Regions from separate parts of the Kitasatospora sp. NEAU-69 genome, predicted to be linked through region 2. Evidence: riboswitches for the same ligand, from Rfam matches in the RefSeq annotation. Region 2 holds a riboswitch; each other region holds the start of a gene.
The links. A riboswitch is a leader RNA that binds a small molecule or an ion and turns the genes downstream of it on or off. The one in region 2 is predicted to bind cyclic di-AMP.
Positions count from the first base shown of each region.

Region 1: it holds a riboswitch for cyclic di-AMP, as region 2 does, so the genes downstream of both, AC060L_RS35800 (C40 family peptidase) here and AC060L_RS34035 (M23 family metallopeptidase) in region 2, are expected to answer to the same signal.
Region 3: it holds a riboswitch for cyclic di-AMP, as region 2 does, so the genes downstream of both, AC060L_RS07845 (glycoside hydrolase family 16 protein) here and AC060L_RS34035 (M23 family metallopeptidase) in region 2, are expected to answer to the same signal.
Region 4: it holds a riboswitch for cyclic di-AMP, as region 2 does, so the genes downstream of both, AC060L_RS01200 (aggregation-promoting factor C-terminal-like domain-containing protein) here and AC060L_RS34035 (M23 family metallopeptidase) in region 2, are expected to answer to the same signal.

Region 1 is NZ_JBWXUE010000056.1:24,558-28,362, forward strand. Features, by position in the region: gene AC060L_RS35795 (C40 family peptidase) at 1-608, opposite strand, end outside; gene AC060L_RS35800 (C40 family peptidase) at 997-2,172, opposite strand; cyclic di-AMP (ydaO/yuaA leader) riboswitch at 2,176-2,327, opposite strand; gene AC060L_RS35805 (C40 family peptidase) at 2,592-3,620, opposite strand.
Region 2 is NZ_JBWXUE010000046.1:34,511-38,315, reverse strand. Features, by position in the region: gene AC060L_RS34040 (hypothetical protein) at 1-351, shown strand, start outside; gene AC060L_RS34035 (M23 family metallopeptidase) at 341-1,255, opposite strand; cyclic di-AMP (ydaO/yuaA leader) riboswitch at 1,267-1,427, opposite strand; gene AC060L_RS34030 (alpha/beta fold hydrolase) at 1,713-2,537, shown strand; gene AC060L_RS34025 (TetR/AcrR family transcriptional regulator) at 2,537-3,121, shown strand; gene AC060L_RS34020 (hypothetical protein) at 3,383-3,679, shown strand.
Region 3 is NZ_JBWXUE010000005.1:93,231-97,035, reverse strand. Features, by position in the region: gene AC060L_RS07855 (RNA-guided endonuclease InsQ/TnpB family protein) at 1-202, shown strand, start outside; gene AC060L_RS07850 (phosphotriesterase family protein) at 375-1,406, shown strand; gene AC060L_RS07845 (glycoside hydrolase family 16 protein) at 1,471-2,715, opposite strand; cyclic di-AMP (ydaO/yuaA leader) riboswitch at 2,719-2,893, opposite strand; gene AC060L_RS07840 (MFS transporter) at 3,069-3,805, opposite strand, start outside.
Region 4 is NZ_JBWXUE010000001.1:284,782-288,586, forward strand. Features, by position in the region: gene AC060L_RS01185 (hypothetical protein) at 1-166, opposite strand, end outside; gene AC060L_RS01190 (GNAT family N-acetyltransferase) at 297-869, shown strand; gene AC060L_RS01195 (methylated-DNA--[protein]-cysteine S-methyltransferase) at 952-1,467, shown strand; gene AC060L_RS01200 (aggregation-promoting factor C-terminal-like domain-containing protein) at 1,665-2,489, opposite strand; cyclic di-AMP (ydaO/yuaA leader) riboswitch at 2,495-2,620, opposite strand; gene AC060L_RS01205 (serine hydrolase domain-containing protein) at 2,957-3,805, opposite strand, start outside.

The DNA.
Region 1 (3,805 bases), on a different contig from region 2:
GCGCTCTTCAGCCGTTGCTGGACCTGCTGCTTGGCGTCGGCCAGCGAGCGGCGCACCGCCTCCAGCTCGGCGAGCTTGCCGGTCGCCTCGGCCCGCCGCTGGTCGAGCCGGTGCTGCTGCTCGATCACCTCGTGCAGCGTCGCGGCCCGCTGCTCGGCCGCCTGGCCGAGGTCACGGGCCCGGGCCAGGTAGTTCGCCGGGTCGCAGGAGAGGATCAGCTGGATCGACGGGTCCAGACCGCCGGCCCGGTACTCGGCGGCCGCGACGGTGGCCAGGTCGCCGCGCATCCGGTTGAGCGTGTCCTGGGCCGTCGCGACCTGCGACTGCAGCGCACCGGCCTCGGCCTGCAAGCGCTTCTGCGCCTCCTCGGCCGCGCTGGACTTCTCCGAGGCCTGCTCGGCCTGCACGTACAGCTGGTCGACCTGGGCCTTGACCTCGCTCTTGTCCGGCCGCGGCGCGGCCTGCCCCGGTCCGGCCGTCATCGCCAGCGCGGTGGTCGCGGCGGCGGTGACCGCCAGCACCCGGGCGAGCCGCCCGGCGGCACCCGAGCGGCCCGCCGGGGCATTCGGGGAACGGCCCGGGGGGACCGGGCGCTGCGGCATCGCCATGGGCTGACGGCTCCAATCGGCGGGGAGGCCAAGGTCGGTGAACGGAAGTCCGAGCGCAGACGTTAGCGAGTCCCGGCAAGGGAGTCCAAACCATGGCCAATACGAATATTTGATCCCCAATCGGACACCAGCGCGGGGCACTTGCGCCGAGCCGGGCCCGAACGACAGCGGCCCGGCCCCCAAGAAGGGAGCCGGGCCGGGCCGTTGGCGTGGTGCCTGGGGCCTGTCCGGGCGATCTTGTCGGATCAGCGCGCGGCGTTGGGCGCCCGGCTGGGCGTGCCGGCGGATCGTCCTCGTACTGGGCCGTACTTGGATGATTCGCCGGTGCGTCCAGGCGGGATGCCCGGCGTCGCGCGCCCGGCAAGATCGCCCGGACAGGCCCCAGGTGTCAGGGGCGCACGATCGCCACGAGCGGCGTGATGACCGAGGCGGACTCGTACCTGACCACGGCGCCCTCGTGCGGGGCGTGGATCATCTGACCGCCACCGACGTACATGCCGACGTGGCCCTCGTTGCCGAAGAAGATGAGCAGGTCGCCGGGCTGCGCGTTGGCGAGGTTGGTGCCGATGTTGGTGCCGGCCGATGCCTGCTCCTGCGAGGTGCGCGGCAGCGAGATGCCGGCCTGCGCGTACGCCCACTGCATGAGGCCGGAGCAGTCGAAGCTGTTCGGGCCGCTCGCCCCCCAGGAGTACGGCGTGCCCAGCTTGCTGACGGCGGCGGCGATCGCGGCGGAGGCCGCCGAGTTGCTGCCGCCACCGCTCGGCGCGGCGGGCGCGCTGGCGGCGGTGGAGGGGGCGGAGGACGGGGCGCTCAGGTCGCTGCGGGTGGTGCTGCGCGAGGCGGCGGCCTGCGAGTCGGCGGCGGCCTTGGCGGCCGCGGCCGCCTGGGCGTCGGCGGCGGCCTTCTGGGCGGCGGCCTGCGCGTCGGCGGCGGCCTTCGCCTCGGCGGCGGCGATCTGCTGACGCTGCTGCTCGGTCAGCGTGTTGAGCAGGGTCTGCGCCGCCTGCAGCTTGCTCTGGACCTGCTCCTTGGCGGTCTTGAGCTGCTGGGTGGTGGCGTCCAGGTCGGCGAGCTTGCTCTGCGCCTCGGCCTTGTCCTGGTCGAGCTTGCGCTGCTCGGTCTGCAGTTCCTTCAGCGTCTCGGACTGCGTGCTGTTCAGCTGATTGAGCGAACTCGCCTGGGACAGGAAGCTGTCCGGGCGGGTGGTCAGCATCATCTGCACGGTCGGCGATATGCCGTCGTTGGCGTACTGGTTGGCGGCCACCTGGGAGAGCCCGGTCTGCAGGTTCGTCACCTGGTCCTGCTGCCGCGCCACCTGGTCCTGCAGGTCACTGACCTGCTTCTGCAGGGTCTGCTGCTTCTCCTGCGCGCCGTCGTACTGCTGGGTGGCCTGGTCGGCCTGCGCGTTCAGCTGGTCGACCTGGGTCTTGACCGAGTCGATGGTCGGGGCCGGGTCGGCGTGCGCGGCGCTCTGCGCGGAGATGGCGACGGCGGTCGCGGCAGCGGCGGTCAGGATCGACGCGCGGGTACGACCGACGGGCTTGGGACGACGATGGGACGCCACGAATCCTTCTTCCTTCGACCGCCTACCGGGTGAGCTGACGGGTTCGGGCTGGAAGCTGCCCTACGACGCCTCACCGACCGTCAGGCCGACTCTGGCGCCGATTCACCCCGAGGGAAACGTGGTTCCCCGGCTCCGGTCCACAGCGCCCCTGCGGGCTCCCCACCGGACAGTCAACTGTCCGTGCTGCTTTCCGAACTCGGCGCGAACCACCGCCGCCGCCCGGGTCGGGCGACCAAGGTCGCGGTGGTACGGTCCCTGACCCTAGTAACAGATCTGTGATCCGTTCAAATCCTTGTCAGAAAAAACGGCTAACTTTGACTCTGCGTGCTATGTGGATCACTGACTGGTGATCATGTCGCGCACGGACGGGTGTCCCAGGTCACATCGGCCCCTGGCGTCCCGTCAGTCAGTGCCGTCAGTCAGGGGCGGCGGATCTGGTTGATCGAACCGATCGAGGCGGCGTCCGCGATCCGGACCACGTCGCCGGTGTGCGGGGCGTGCACCGCCTGGCCGTTGCCGATGTACATGGAGACGTGGTGCAGGTCGCCGCCGTAGAAGATCAGGTCGCCGGGCTGGGCCTGCGCCAGGCTCGGCACCCGGGTGCCGACGTCGACCTGCTCGTACGTCGTGCGCGGCAGCGAGACGCCGGCCTGCCCGTACGCCCACTGGGTCAGCCCCGAGCAGTCGAAGTAGGTGGAGCCGGAGGCGCCCCAGACGTAGGCGTGGCCCAGCTTGCTGAGCGCGGCGGCCACCGCGGCGCCGGCGTAGCCGGAGGCCGGCGGCAGCGCGCTGAGGTCCACCCGGCTGCTGCTGCGCGAGGCGCGGTCGTCCGCCTGGAGCGCGGCGCGGTCCGCGGCGCTCAGCGAGTTGAGCAGCTTCTGCGCGGCCGCGAGCTTGTTCTGCACGTCCGTCTTGGCGTCGTTCAGCTCCTTGGTGGAGCGGTCCAGCTCGGCCAGCGCGTCGCCGGCTTCCTTCTTCTCCTGGTCCAGCTTGCGCTGCTCCGCCTGGAGCGACTTGAGCTGGTCGGTCTGGGTGGAGGTGGCCAGATCCATGCTGGAGGCCTGGTCCAGGTAGGTCTTCGGGTTGGAGCTGAGCATCATCTGGACCGACGGGTCGATGCCCCCGTTGCGGTACTGCTCACCGGCCACCGCGGCGAGGCCGGACTGCAGCTGGGTGACCTGGTCCTGGGTCCGCGCCACCTCGTCCTGCAGCTGCGCGGCCTGCGCGCGCATCTGGTCGCCGTGCTCCTTGATGCCGTCGTACTTCTCGGAGGCGACTTCCTGCTGGTTGTTCAGCGCGTCGATCTGGGCCTTGACGTCCTCCGTGGACGGCTTGGGATCGGCCCACGCCCCGGTCTGCGCGGAGAGGGCAACGGCAGTCGCCGCAGCGGCGGTGAGCACGGTGACCCGCACGCGGCTCGGCTGCTTGGAACGGCGGTGGGTCGCCACGGGACTGCTCCTTCTTCTACTGGCCTCACCCGATCGGATGAGTAACCAGAAAAATAGGTTTGACGCCAGACCCTAGTGAAGATCACATGTTCGCGCTACTCCTTCGCAGCGACGAACTACGTTCGGAGCAGTGGCCTTCACGATCCCCACACGGCGCGATGACCTGCCGATAACCGGGCTGGGCA
Region 2 (3,805 bases):
TCCGGCGACTTCACCGACTTCGAGGCGGCGGTGCAGGCCGAGGCGCTGCGACTGCTCGGCGACTGGACGGTGCCCGGGCTGCCCGGGCTGCTGCTGACCGAGTACCCGGACCTCGCGCCCGAGCCGGGCGCGGCCGAGGTGGACGGCTACATCGTGCAGCGGGGCCTGGTCGAGCTGCCGGACATCGGCGCGATCGGCGCCGACTGGCCCGCCGAGGGTGACTGGCCTGCCGAGAGTGACTGGCCCGCCGAGGGCGACCCGGCCGCCGCCGACGGATCAGCGGCGGCCGACTGGACGCAGGAGGAGACGACCCAGGACGGATCGACCGAGGACGGGCCCGTTACGGGTTGACCCCGTGCTGCTGGAGCCAGACCAGCGGATCGACGGGGGCGCCGCCACCGGGCCGCACCTCCAGGTGCAGGTGCGGGCCCACGGCGCCGCCGTCCGCGCGCCGGCCGGGTGAGTTGCCGGTCTCGCCGACCTTGCCGAGCACCGTCCCCGGACCCACCGGGCCGGTCGTGACGGCGATCGAGGAGAGGTGGCAGTACCAGAGCTCGGTGCCGTCGGGCAGCGTCTGGATCACCCGGTAGCCGTACGCCCCCGACCAGCCGGCCGAGCTGACGGCGCCGGTGGTGACGGCGGTGACCGGGGCGCCGGTCGGAGCGGCGAAGTCGAGGCCGGTGTGCAGCTGCGCCCAGTGCGAGCCGGTCTGGCCGTACTGCGCGGTCAGCACGTACTTGGCGACCGGCAGCTCGGCGGCCACCGCGGCCGGCGCGGTCGGCTCGGCCGCGACGGACGGCGTGGCCGGGCCGGGCTGCGCGACGGCGGCGGCAGCGGCGAGCGCCTGCGCCTCGGCCTGCACGGCGCGCTTGGCCGCGGCCTCGTGGGCGGCCTCCAGACGGGCCGCCTCCTCGGCGGCGGTGCGGCGGCTGTCGGCCTGCTGCTGGATGCGGGCGGCGAGCGCGAGGCCCGGGTCGGCGCTGTCCGGCGAGGCGGTGGCCGCGTGTGCGGCGGCCGTGTCCGGGGCTGAGTGTGCGGGGACGGAGAGCGCGGGGGCCGGAGCGGCGGGGGCGGCCGCGGCGGCGGTGGCGGCGGAGAGGCCGGTCGCGCTGAGCGCGGCCGTCATCGCGGCGACCCCGAGCGCGGGGGCGCCGGCGCGGGCCTGCCGGGGCACCTTGTGCCGGGCGGTCTCATCCCCGTCGGGGGCGTGGTCCAGCAACTGGGTACGACTCTCCGGGGAGTGCGTCAACGCCACGGGGGCGCGCTCCTTTCCTTCCCTCGCGCCTACCGGGTTAGCTGACGGGTTCGGAGAGGAAGGTCCCCTACGGTCGGGCCGGAGCCGTTCCGATTCACCCCAAGGAACGGTGGTTCCCCGGCTCCGGGACCGCGCCGTGGGGGCGGGTCCGTGGATTAGGCGACGGCGCACGGTGCCGTTCGGGTACGGCGTTGCCGACCGCGCTGCGTTATCAAACGTTAATCCCAGAAGCCCCTGATTCCAAGCCGATCTCCAGGCATTGTCACCCACTTCCATGGTGATTTGACGGGTTTGTACCTGATGCGGCATCAGGTCATCACATTCTGTGACTACGTCACCTCGAACGCCACATGAACGCCGCCTGATGCGGCACTTGACGGCTATGGCTATTAGCCATAGCTTTGTGATGTCGGCAGGCGCCGGCGGCACGGCCGACAGGCCAAGGAGGCCCGCTCAGATGAACAGCACCCTCGCCCCGCAGACCCGTTACCTGGAGCTCGCCGGCGGCACCCTCGCCTACGACGACAGCGAAGGCACCGGCACCCCGGTCGTCCTGCTCCCCGGCATGCTCGACTCCCGCCGCAGCTACCGGCACCTGCGTCCGCTGCTGCTCGCCGCCGGCCACCGGGTGATCACCATGGACCTGCGCGGCTTCGGCGAGTCCTCGATCGCCTGGGACGACTACAGCCCCGCCTCGGCGGCCACCGACGCCCTCGCGCTGCTGGACCACCTCGGCATCGAGCGCGCCGTCCTGGTCGGCAGCTCGTACACCGGCGCCAGCGTGGTCAAGGCCGCCACCACCGCCCCCGCGAAGGTGGCCGGGATCGTGCTGATCGACGCGTTCGTCGAGAGCCCGAAGCCGAACCCGGTGATGGGCGCCGTCGCCAAGGGGATCGGCGAGCTGATCCCGTACTTCCCCTCGCTCTGGGGCATGTACCTGAACAAGATGGCCTACCCGTCCGGCGGCCCGGCCGACCGCGCCGAGTACAACGCGGGCCTGGTCGCCGCGCTGCGGACGCCGGGCCGGCGGCCCGCCGTCAAGGCCCAGGTCCGCGGTGACTCGGCGCCGGTCGGCTGGACCGAGGGCGTGCGCTGCCCGGCGCTGGTGCTGATGGGCGCCAAGGACCCCGACTTCACCGACCCGTCGGCGGTGGCCGACCGTCAGGTGGCCGCGCTGAACGGCCGTAAGGTGATGATCGACGGGGCCGGGCACTACCCGATGGCGGAGTTCGCGCAGGCCACCGCCGATGCCCTGCTCCCCTTCCTCGCCGAGGTGGCCTGATGCCCCGAGTCGGACTGACCCCCGATGGCGTGGTCGACCACGCGCTCGCACTGATCGATCAGGAAGGCCCGGAGGCGCTGTCCCTGTCCGGCGTGGCGCTGCGGGCCGGCGTGGCCGCCCCCTCGCTCTACAAGCACGTGCCCGGCGGGCTCACCGCACTGCGCCGGCTGGTCGCGATCCGGGTGACCGGCGAGCTGGCCGCCCGGCTGCACGAGGCGACCGCAGGGCTGCGCGGGGACGCCGCGGTGGACGCCCTGCTGCGGGCGTACCACGGGTACGCGACCGAGCACCCGCGTCGCTACGCCGCGCTGCCGCAGGCGCCGTCGGCCGCCGACCGGGAGCTGATCGAGGCGAGCACCGAGCTGGTCGGCACGATCATCGGGGTGCTGCACGACTACGGGATCGAGGAGTCCGAGGCGATCCACGCGGCCCGGACGGTGCGCGCGCTCTCGCACGGGTTCGCCTCGCTCGCGATCGGCGGCGCGTTCCAGCTCGCCGAGCAGACGGCGGTCACCCAGGACCGGCTGATCGCGGTGCTGACCAGCGGACTGCGCAACTGGCCGGCGGCTGGTCGGACGGCCTGAGCCGGGCAGCTGAGTCGGACAGCCGCGTCGAGGTCCGCGTCGAGGTCCGCGTCGGAGTCTGCGGCGGAACCGCTCTGGCCACAGAGTGCTCTCATCGGATAGGACTAAAGTCCCATCCCGTACCGATTCGGATCGGGACCGAGACAGAACCAGTCTCCGAAGCACGGTCAGACCAGGGCCCGGCCGGGTAGCAACAGCCCGACGGCGCCACGTCTCCCGGCCTCCGGCCAGGGGGACCCGCATCGCAGAGGACGAGGGCCCATGACGCAGCCGACCACCGCGCGGACCACCCCGGCGAACGGCGCGACCGCCCCCGCAGGTGGCGTCCCCACCGGCACCGTCCCGGCCCAGCGCACCGGCGGCCGCTCCACCGCCACCACCGCCCGTGACGGCGGCCGGGTCACCGGCCTGGCCACCGGCCACCAGGTCACCGGGAGCGGGCAGCCGACCGGGTGGGCCGCCGTCCGGCGCAACCTGGCGATAGTGCGTGGACTGCGCTCGCTGCGCACCGTCCCGGCCCGCCCGCAGCCCGGCTACGGCGAGTGCGACGGGCAGTGAGCGTCCCGCCGTTCGAGGCCGTTCCCGGTAGGACCAAATAGGATATTCAGCATCAAGCGCGGCACTCGGGCCGTCGACCGCCGCCGCCCGGTGCGGTGGGACGCCCCCGGAGCGGAAGAGGCCTCG
Region 3 (3,805 bases), on a different contig from region 2:
CCGTGAGTGGACGTGCGACTGCGGTGCGACCCACGACCGGGACGTGAACGCGGCATGCAACATCCTGGCCGCCGGACTGGCGGTTGCAGCCTGTGGAGACGGTGCAAGACCTCAACGGAACACTCCGGGCGGGCGGTCGTCGGTGAAGCAGGAAGTCGTCCCACCGCAGCGCTCACGCGCAGCGGCTCAGCCGCGAGGCTGAGGGGAATCCCCGCCCTTCAGGGCAGGGAGGATGTCAAAGACCGGCTCTGGGCGACGTTCTACAGCTACGACAGCGCCTACTAGAGAGGTCCTGGGACTCGTCCCGGCCCCCCGTTGTCAGCCCCGGCCCGTACGATCGCGCGCAGATGGCGGCTAGCTGCGAGGAGTTGACGATGGCGCACGTCCAGACGGTCTGCGGGCCGGTGGATCCCGCCGAGCTCGGAAGCGTGCTCACCCATGAGCATCTGCTGGCGCTCACCCCGGGGCCGTGGCTCGCCGGCGGCCCGAAGGCGGGGCAGCAGGAACAGCAGGACGAGGTGCAGATCGACCTCGCCGTGGCGGCGCTCAGCGGCCTGTCGGCCTACGGCGTCCGCACGGTGGTCGACCTGAGCCCGTACGGGGACGCCGGGCGGGACGCGCACGGGGCGAACGCCGCGCTGCTGCCCGAGATCTCCCGCCGCAGCGGTGTGCACATCGTCAGCGGCACGGCCAGCTACCGGGAGGGATTCAGCCCCGCCTGGGTGCGGGACGCCTCCGTCGCGGAGCTCGCCGCGCGCTTCGTGGCCGACGCCACCACCGGCATCGGCGACACCGGGATACGCGCCGGCTTGCTCGGTGAACTCCCCACCGGGCTCGGCGAAGTGACCGACCACGAGCGGAAGGGCCTGCGCGCGGCGGCCCGCGCCCACCACACGACCGGCCTGGCCGTGAGCACCCACACCACCCACGGGACGATGGCCCTCGAACAGACCGACCTGCTCCGGCAGGAGGGGGTGGACCCCCAGCGGGTGGTCATCGGGCACATGGACAACCATCCCGAACTCGACTACGTCCGCCGCGTGCTGGACCGCGGCGTCACCATCGCCTTCGACTCGGTCGGCAAGGAGAACTGGGATCTGCGGCTGCCACCGGCGCCGGAGCCGTTGCCGGACGGGCAGTACACCAAGCAGGCGCTGCGCCAGTCCGACGGCACCAGGGCCGACCGGATCGCCCGGCTCGTCGCGGAGGGCCACGCCGAGCGCATCCTGCTCTCGCAGGACCTCACCGGCGGCCAGGCCTACCTGAACCCCACGACACACGGGCGGTGGGGCTACACCTATCTGACCGCCGTCTTCGTCACGATGCTCGCCGAGCGCGGTGTCACCGAGGCGCAGCTGCACACGATGCTGCACACGAACCCCGCCCGCCTGCTCACCCTCGACTAGACGGGCCGGCGCCCTGCGCCGTCCCGTCCGGAGCGCATCCGGACGAGACGGCGCGGGGGTGTGACTAGCCCGCCTGCCAGTACTTGATCGACGAGATGCTCACGTCCGCGGAGGAGCCGACGCTCGGCGCGGTGCCGCTGGTGTCGGTCTCCGACTGGAGCACCAGGTGCATCGGGGTCGACGGGACTCGCGAGGTCGAGTGGCCGATGACCTGGCCGTCCAACGAGAAGGTCAGGCTCCCCGGCTGCCAGTCGATCGTCGTGGTGTGCCAGGCGCCGGCCTCGGGGACGCTGGTGGAGTACGCGTCCTGGTCGGATCCGGCGGTGGCGTCCTCGCGGTGCATGAACGCCGCGATGTTGCCGTTGAGCGGGCCCTCGGGGAAGTCGATCTCACCGTTCTGCGGCCAGATCCCGCTGTCCGGCCAGAGCAGCCAGGCGGTCTTGTAGCCGGCGGCGGAGGTGGCCTTCCAGGTCACCTGGAACGTGCCGTACTGCACGCCGCCGTCCGACCCGACCGCGCCGGGCAGCTTGGGCACCGGCGCGCCGACCCAGGTGCCCGAGCTGTCACGGTTGAGGTGGACGTTCAGCTGGCCGTTGGCGATCGACATCGTCTTGGCCGGGCTGTAGGTGCCGTTCTTCGAGGTGTCCTGCCAGCCGTCCGGGTAGGCCCACCACTTCGAGTCCACGTTGGCGGGCAGGCCGGTGCAGTGGCTGTTCTGGATCGGGCCGTTCGCCGAGCAGCCGGTCCAGCTGCCGAGCGGCACGTTCTCCCCGCTGAAGTCGTCGGACCAGGTGGGGGCGGTGCCGGAGGCCACCGCGGTCGGAGTCGCAGGCGCCGTCGGAGTCGGGGCAGACGGTGTGGCGGTCGGCGTCGGCGTCGGCGTGGACGCCGCACCCGACGCACCCGTGACGGTCAGTGTCTGCGCCGGCAGGTTGTGCCACTTGCCGGCGGAGTCCTGCCAGAAGCCGAACTCGCTGTACGTCCCGGCCGGCAGCGTCCGGGTGCCCGTGGTGATCGAGATCCCGCTCGGGCAGATCCGGGCGTTGCTCGCCGACCCGGGGAAGTCGAGGTTGTCGCCGGCCGCGTCGCGGACGCCCACGCCGAGCGTCCGGGCGGTGAAGCAGCTTGCGGAGTGCACGGTCAGCGAGGCCGACGTTGCGGTCCCGGCGGCCATCGCGGCCGGGGCGAGTCGGTCCTGCACGACACGCGGGGTGGCGGCTTCGGCGTTGCCGAAGACGGTGACGGCGAGCGCGCCGGCCGTGGCAACGGCCGTCGCACCCACCCGAAGGGTTGTGGCAGAGATGCGCATGGAGGTTTTCCTCGGCAACGCCTGCGAGGTGAGCTGTCGGATTCGGGCCGTGAGGTAGCCCGGCCGCCGGTGGAAGCGGCTTCACCCCTAGCCTTGCACGTCCGCCGAAAAGGCCTGCGGAGTGCTGAGGCGACTTACCTGGGTCCCCCGCTCCCGTCCGTGTCGGTTCTTGATCGACCGCCGACGGGTGGACGGGATTCGGCGTCCCGACGGCGGCGCCCGCACCTGGCGGACGACGACAGCAGGCTAGGCACCGGGCACGAACGACACAAGCGAGCAGCCCTTCCTGTCACACACCTCACACCTCATGCCTCCCATCGCTCACACGGCCCGCACCGTTCACGGCACCGGCATCACGCCTCGGCGCGCTCCGGGAACCGCTGCCGGATCGGCGTGCAGAGCGCGACCGCCACCACCACCGCCAGCAGCACCGCCGCCCCGAGCAGCGGCCCGCGCGCGCCGTAGCGCCCGACCAGCGCGGTCAGCACCGCCGCGCCGAGCGGCGCGAGGGCGCCGTGCGCGGTCCAGAACGCGGCGGTGACCCGCCCCAGCAGGTGACCGGGCGTGACCTGCTGCCGCAACGACATCGAGCAGAGCCGGGCCACCGCCATGCCGAAGCCGTACCCGAAGGCCGCACCCGCCGCCAGCGTGATCCGCCCGGTCAGCGCGAGCAGCAGCACGGCGGCACCGCCGAACGCGGTGGCGATGAGCCAACACGGGCCGAAGCCCCAGCGGCGGCGCAGCGCGGGGGTGACCAGGGCCGCGGCGCAGGTGCCGAGGCCGCCCAGCGCGAGGACGAGGCCGACCGTGCGCTCGCTCTGCCCGAGACCGTGCCGCACCTGGTAGATGAACACGTCGGTCATGCCGAGGTCGAGCAGGCTGACCACGGCCAGCGCGACGGTCAGCGCGCGCAGCACGGGGTGGCCCCAGAGGAAGCCCAGGCCCGCGGTGAAGTCGGCCCGCAGCCGCGCACCCGGGCTGAGCTCCTCGGCGGACGTCGCAGCGCCGGAAGCCGTCACCTCGGACGTCACGGCCTCGGACGCCGCCTGCTCGACGGGGCGCAGCCGGATCACCGCCATCCCGAGCAGCG
Region 4 (3,805 bases), on a different contig from region 2:
CGGCCACCACGCCGCCGACCAGGATCAGGCCCGTGAGGCCGATCGCCGAGCGGATCAGCAGCCGCTGCCGGCGCTCGTCGCGCAGCTGTGCCTGCCGGGCGGCGGCCGCCTTGGCGCGTCGGTCGGCGGGGTTCTGCGGCTGCTTGCCGTTGCTCTGCCTGGCCATCTGGGGATCTCCTGCTCGACGGTTGCGGTGTGCGGTGCGGTTGCTTCGAATTCGAACCTCCCCATTCGACGGTACATGATTGAACGATAAACAAATGATGAAGACAGGTCGCTCGCGCGAGGATGATCAGATGAATCCCGTGATCACTCGACCCGCGCTCGCGGACGCACCCGCGCTGAGCGCCCTGCTGCTGGCCTGCTGGCTGGAGACGTACCCGAACGCCGAGGCGGGGATCACCGAGCAGTGGATCATCGAGCAGCGTGCCGAGCTCGGCACGCCCGCAGGTGTCGCCGGCCATCGTGATGCGGTGGAGCAGGCGCTGAGCCGGCCCGAGCAGGCGTTCTGCCGGGTGGTCCGGGCGGGCGGCGACGGCGCCGGGATGCTCGGTCTCGTCCACGGGCGGCGCGTCGAGGACGGCAGCTGCACGCTCGGCCCGATGTACCTGCTCGCGGCCGCCCAGGGGCACGGCCTCGGCCGCCGTCTGATGAGCGAGTTCCTCGACTGGGCGGGCGACAGCGTGGTCCGCCTCTGGGTGACGGAGTACAACGGGCGCGCCGTCCGGTTCTACGCGGACCACGGCTTCCGGCCCACCGGGGAACGGCTGCTCTGGCGCGATCGGCTGCCCAATATCCGGATGGAGCGCGCCGCCGCAGCGTCATGTCCGAAATCCGCCGGATCCACTGCGCGCGAGGCGGCAGGGTAGACACACGGCACAGTAGTAGGGGTGCCCCGCAACACGAGCAAAGCAGTACGAGCAGAGCAGTATGAGAGAAGAGGTCCCGGCGATGACCAGCACCGTGCACACCACGATCGACAGCCCGCTCGGCGAGCTGCTGCTGGTCGGCGAGCCGTCCGCGACGGCGCCCGGCGGGCTCGCGCTCTGTTCGCTGTCGATGACCGGGCAGAAGGGCGCCGCCGTCGCCCCGGAGCAGCCGGCCGAGCCGGCCGCCTTCGCCGCGATCACCGAGCAGCTGCGCGCTTACTTCGCCGGGGACCTGAAGGACTTCGACGTCGAATTCCGCACCCACGGCACCGAGTTCCAGGAGCGGGTCTGGCACGCGATCGACACCGTCCCGTACGGCAGCACGACCAGCTACGGCAAGCTCGCCGAGCAGATCGGCGCGCCGCGCGCGGCGGTGCGTGCGGTCGGCACCGCGATCGGGGCGAACCCGCTGCTGATCCTGCGCCCCTGCCACCGGGTGATCGGCGCGAACGGTTCGCTCACCGGGTACGCGGGCGGGCTGGAGCGCAAGGAGTACCTGCTGGCCCACGAGGGCGCCCGCCCGGCGACGCTGGCCTAGCGACGCACCGGCCCCCGGGACGCACTGAGGGCCCGGTTCACGCACCGCAACGTGAACCGGGCCCTTCGGTGGTGCTCGTCGGGCGACCCGTCAGCTGTCGGACAAGCAGCTGACAAGCCTCGACGATCAGGCGATTGATCTGGCGATCGAGTGATCAGCGGATCGGTTGATCAGCTGATCGGCTCGAAGTAGCCCGATCAGTACGCCTGGTGCGCCTGCCAGAAGACCCACGCGGCGTTCGGGCTGCCGTAGGTGGTGTTCATGTAGTCCAGCGCCCACTTGATCTGGGTGGCCGGGTTGGTCTGCCAGTCGGAACCGGCCGAGGCCATCTTGTTGCCGGGCAGGGCCTGGGGCAGGCCGTAGGCGCCGGAGCTCGGGTTGGTGGCGGTGACGTTCCAGCCGCTCTCGTGGGTGATGATCTGGTCGAACGAGGCCAGCTGGTCGGCCGGGACGATCGAGGCGGCGAGCGCCTGCAGGCCGGCCGGGGTGTTCGCGACCGGGGCGGCGAGCGCGGTCGTGGTGACCGGGGTGCTCGCGGCGGCGGGAGCGGCCGGGGCGGCCGGAGCCGGCGCGGCGGGAGCCTGCTGGGCCGGGGCCTGGGCGGCGTGGGCCGCGCCACCGAGGGTCAGCTGCTGGCCCGGGAAGATCGAGTCGGGGCCCTTGGTGAGCACGGACTTGTTGATGCTGTAGAGCTTCTGCCAGCCGCCCTGCACGTTGTGCGTGTCGGCGATCTTGGACAGGGTGTCACCGCTGACCACGGTGTAGCCGGCCGGGGCGGCCGGAGCCTGCGGGGCGGCGGCCTGCGGCGCGGCGGCGGCCGGGGCGGCAGCGGGAGCCGCGACCGGGGCGGTGTGGCTCGCGGCGTGGTGCGCCGGGTAGGAGTGGTGGAGCGGCGCGGCGGAGGCGCCGGTCGCGGCGATCACCGGAAGGCCGGCACCGACACCGGCGACCACGGAGGCCGCGATGATGCGCTTGATGGTGCTGCGAGTGGGCAGGCTGATGCGACCGTTGACGGACAGCATGAAGTGCTTTTCCTCTCCCACGCCTGCGAGGTGAGCTGTCGGATTCGGGCTGGAGTTGCCCGGCCGCGCAAAAGAGCGCGGCTTCACCCCAAGCCCCGCCCGGACAGGTCCGGGTAGGGCGACTTACCTGTGGTTCCCCCGCCCCTGCCGTGGTGCTGATGGGTGCACGTGCCCACTCGTTCCGGCGGCAGGACTCGGCGTTCCGGAGAGTGGGGTCCGTCTCGTGTGGAGACGAACGAGTAGGACCGTAAGCGGGACGAAGGTCCTAGCACAAGTCGGTGTGAGCTGTCTCATGTCGGGGCCGTAATGTCCGAAAGATCCACAACAGTGATCCATAACGATTGCGTCCGCATGATCGGACCGGCCGCACCCGCGTGATCGGTGGGCCCGCGCCCGCGTGATCGGCTCACCCGCACCCGCGTGATCGGTGGGCCCGCCCGTCGCCGGGCGGGCCGCCCGATCGATCGTCAGCCCGCGTGCCAGCCCGTCGGATCGACGCCACCGGGCACGTCCGCGGTGGGGTCGTACGGAGTGCGGGTCAGCACGAAGCTGCCGAGGTCCAGGTGGCTGACCGTGCCGTCGGCGCGGCGCACCACGCGCAGCGTCTCGCCCGCGTAGTAGCCGTCCAGTCCGGTCCAGGTGCCGTCCGGCTCGGGCACGAACCGCGAGGTGCGGGCCGGGCCGCCGAGCGCGGTGAGCTCCAGCGCGCGGCCGGCCCGCAGGTGCAGCCCGAGCGCGGAGGGGCCCCAGTACCAGGGACCGGTCAGCGCGAGCAGCTCCGGATCGGCGTCGGTGAACGGGCGCCAGGGCGCGGGGAGCGCGGGCTCGTACTCGGCGGTGATCGCGACCAGGTCCTTGGCGACCGCGCCGATGCCCCGGCCGGCGGTGGTGTTGGCGAGGGTGATGGCGGCCACATCGTCCTGCTCGCTGAACCAGAGCCCGGCGAGGAAGCCGGGCATCGAGCCGCCGTGGCCGACCAGCAGCCGGCCGCCGTCGCGGATCAGCTGCACGCCGAGGCCGTACGAGGAGCCCAGGTCGGCGTCCTCCGGCGCGGCGACGGGCCGGCGCATCTCGGCGAGCGTCTCGGCGGCCAGCACCTTCTCGCCGGAGCCGCCGTCACCACCGGTCGCGTCGGCACTGCCGGCCAGGAAGGCGGCCCAGCGGCAGAGGTCGGCGGCGGTCGACCAGAGCTGACCGGCCGGCGCCATCGCGCCGGTGTCGGTGAGCGGCTCGGGCAGCATCACGTCGGCCCAGGGGTGCACCGCGAAGCCGTCCACGTGCGGGGCCTGCGGCAGCGGCGTGGTGCGGGTCATGCC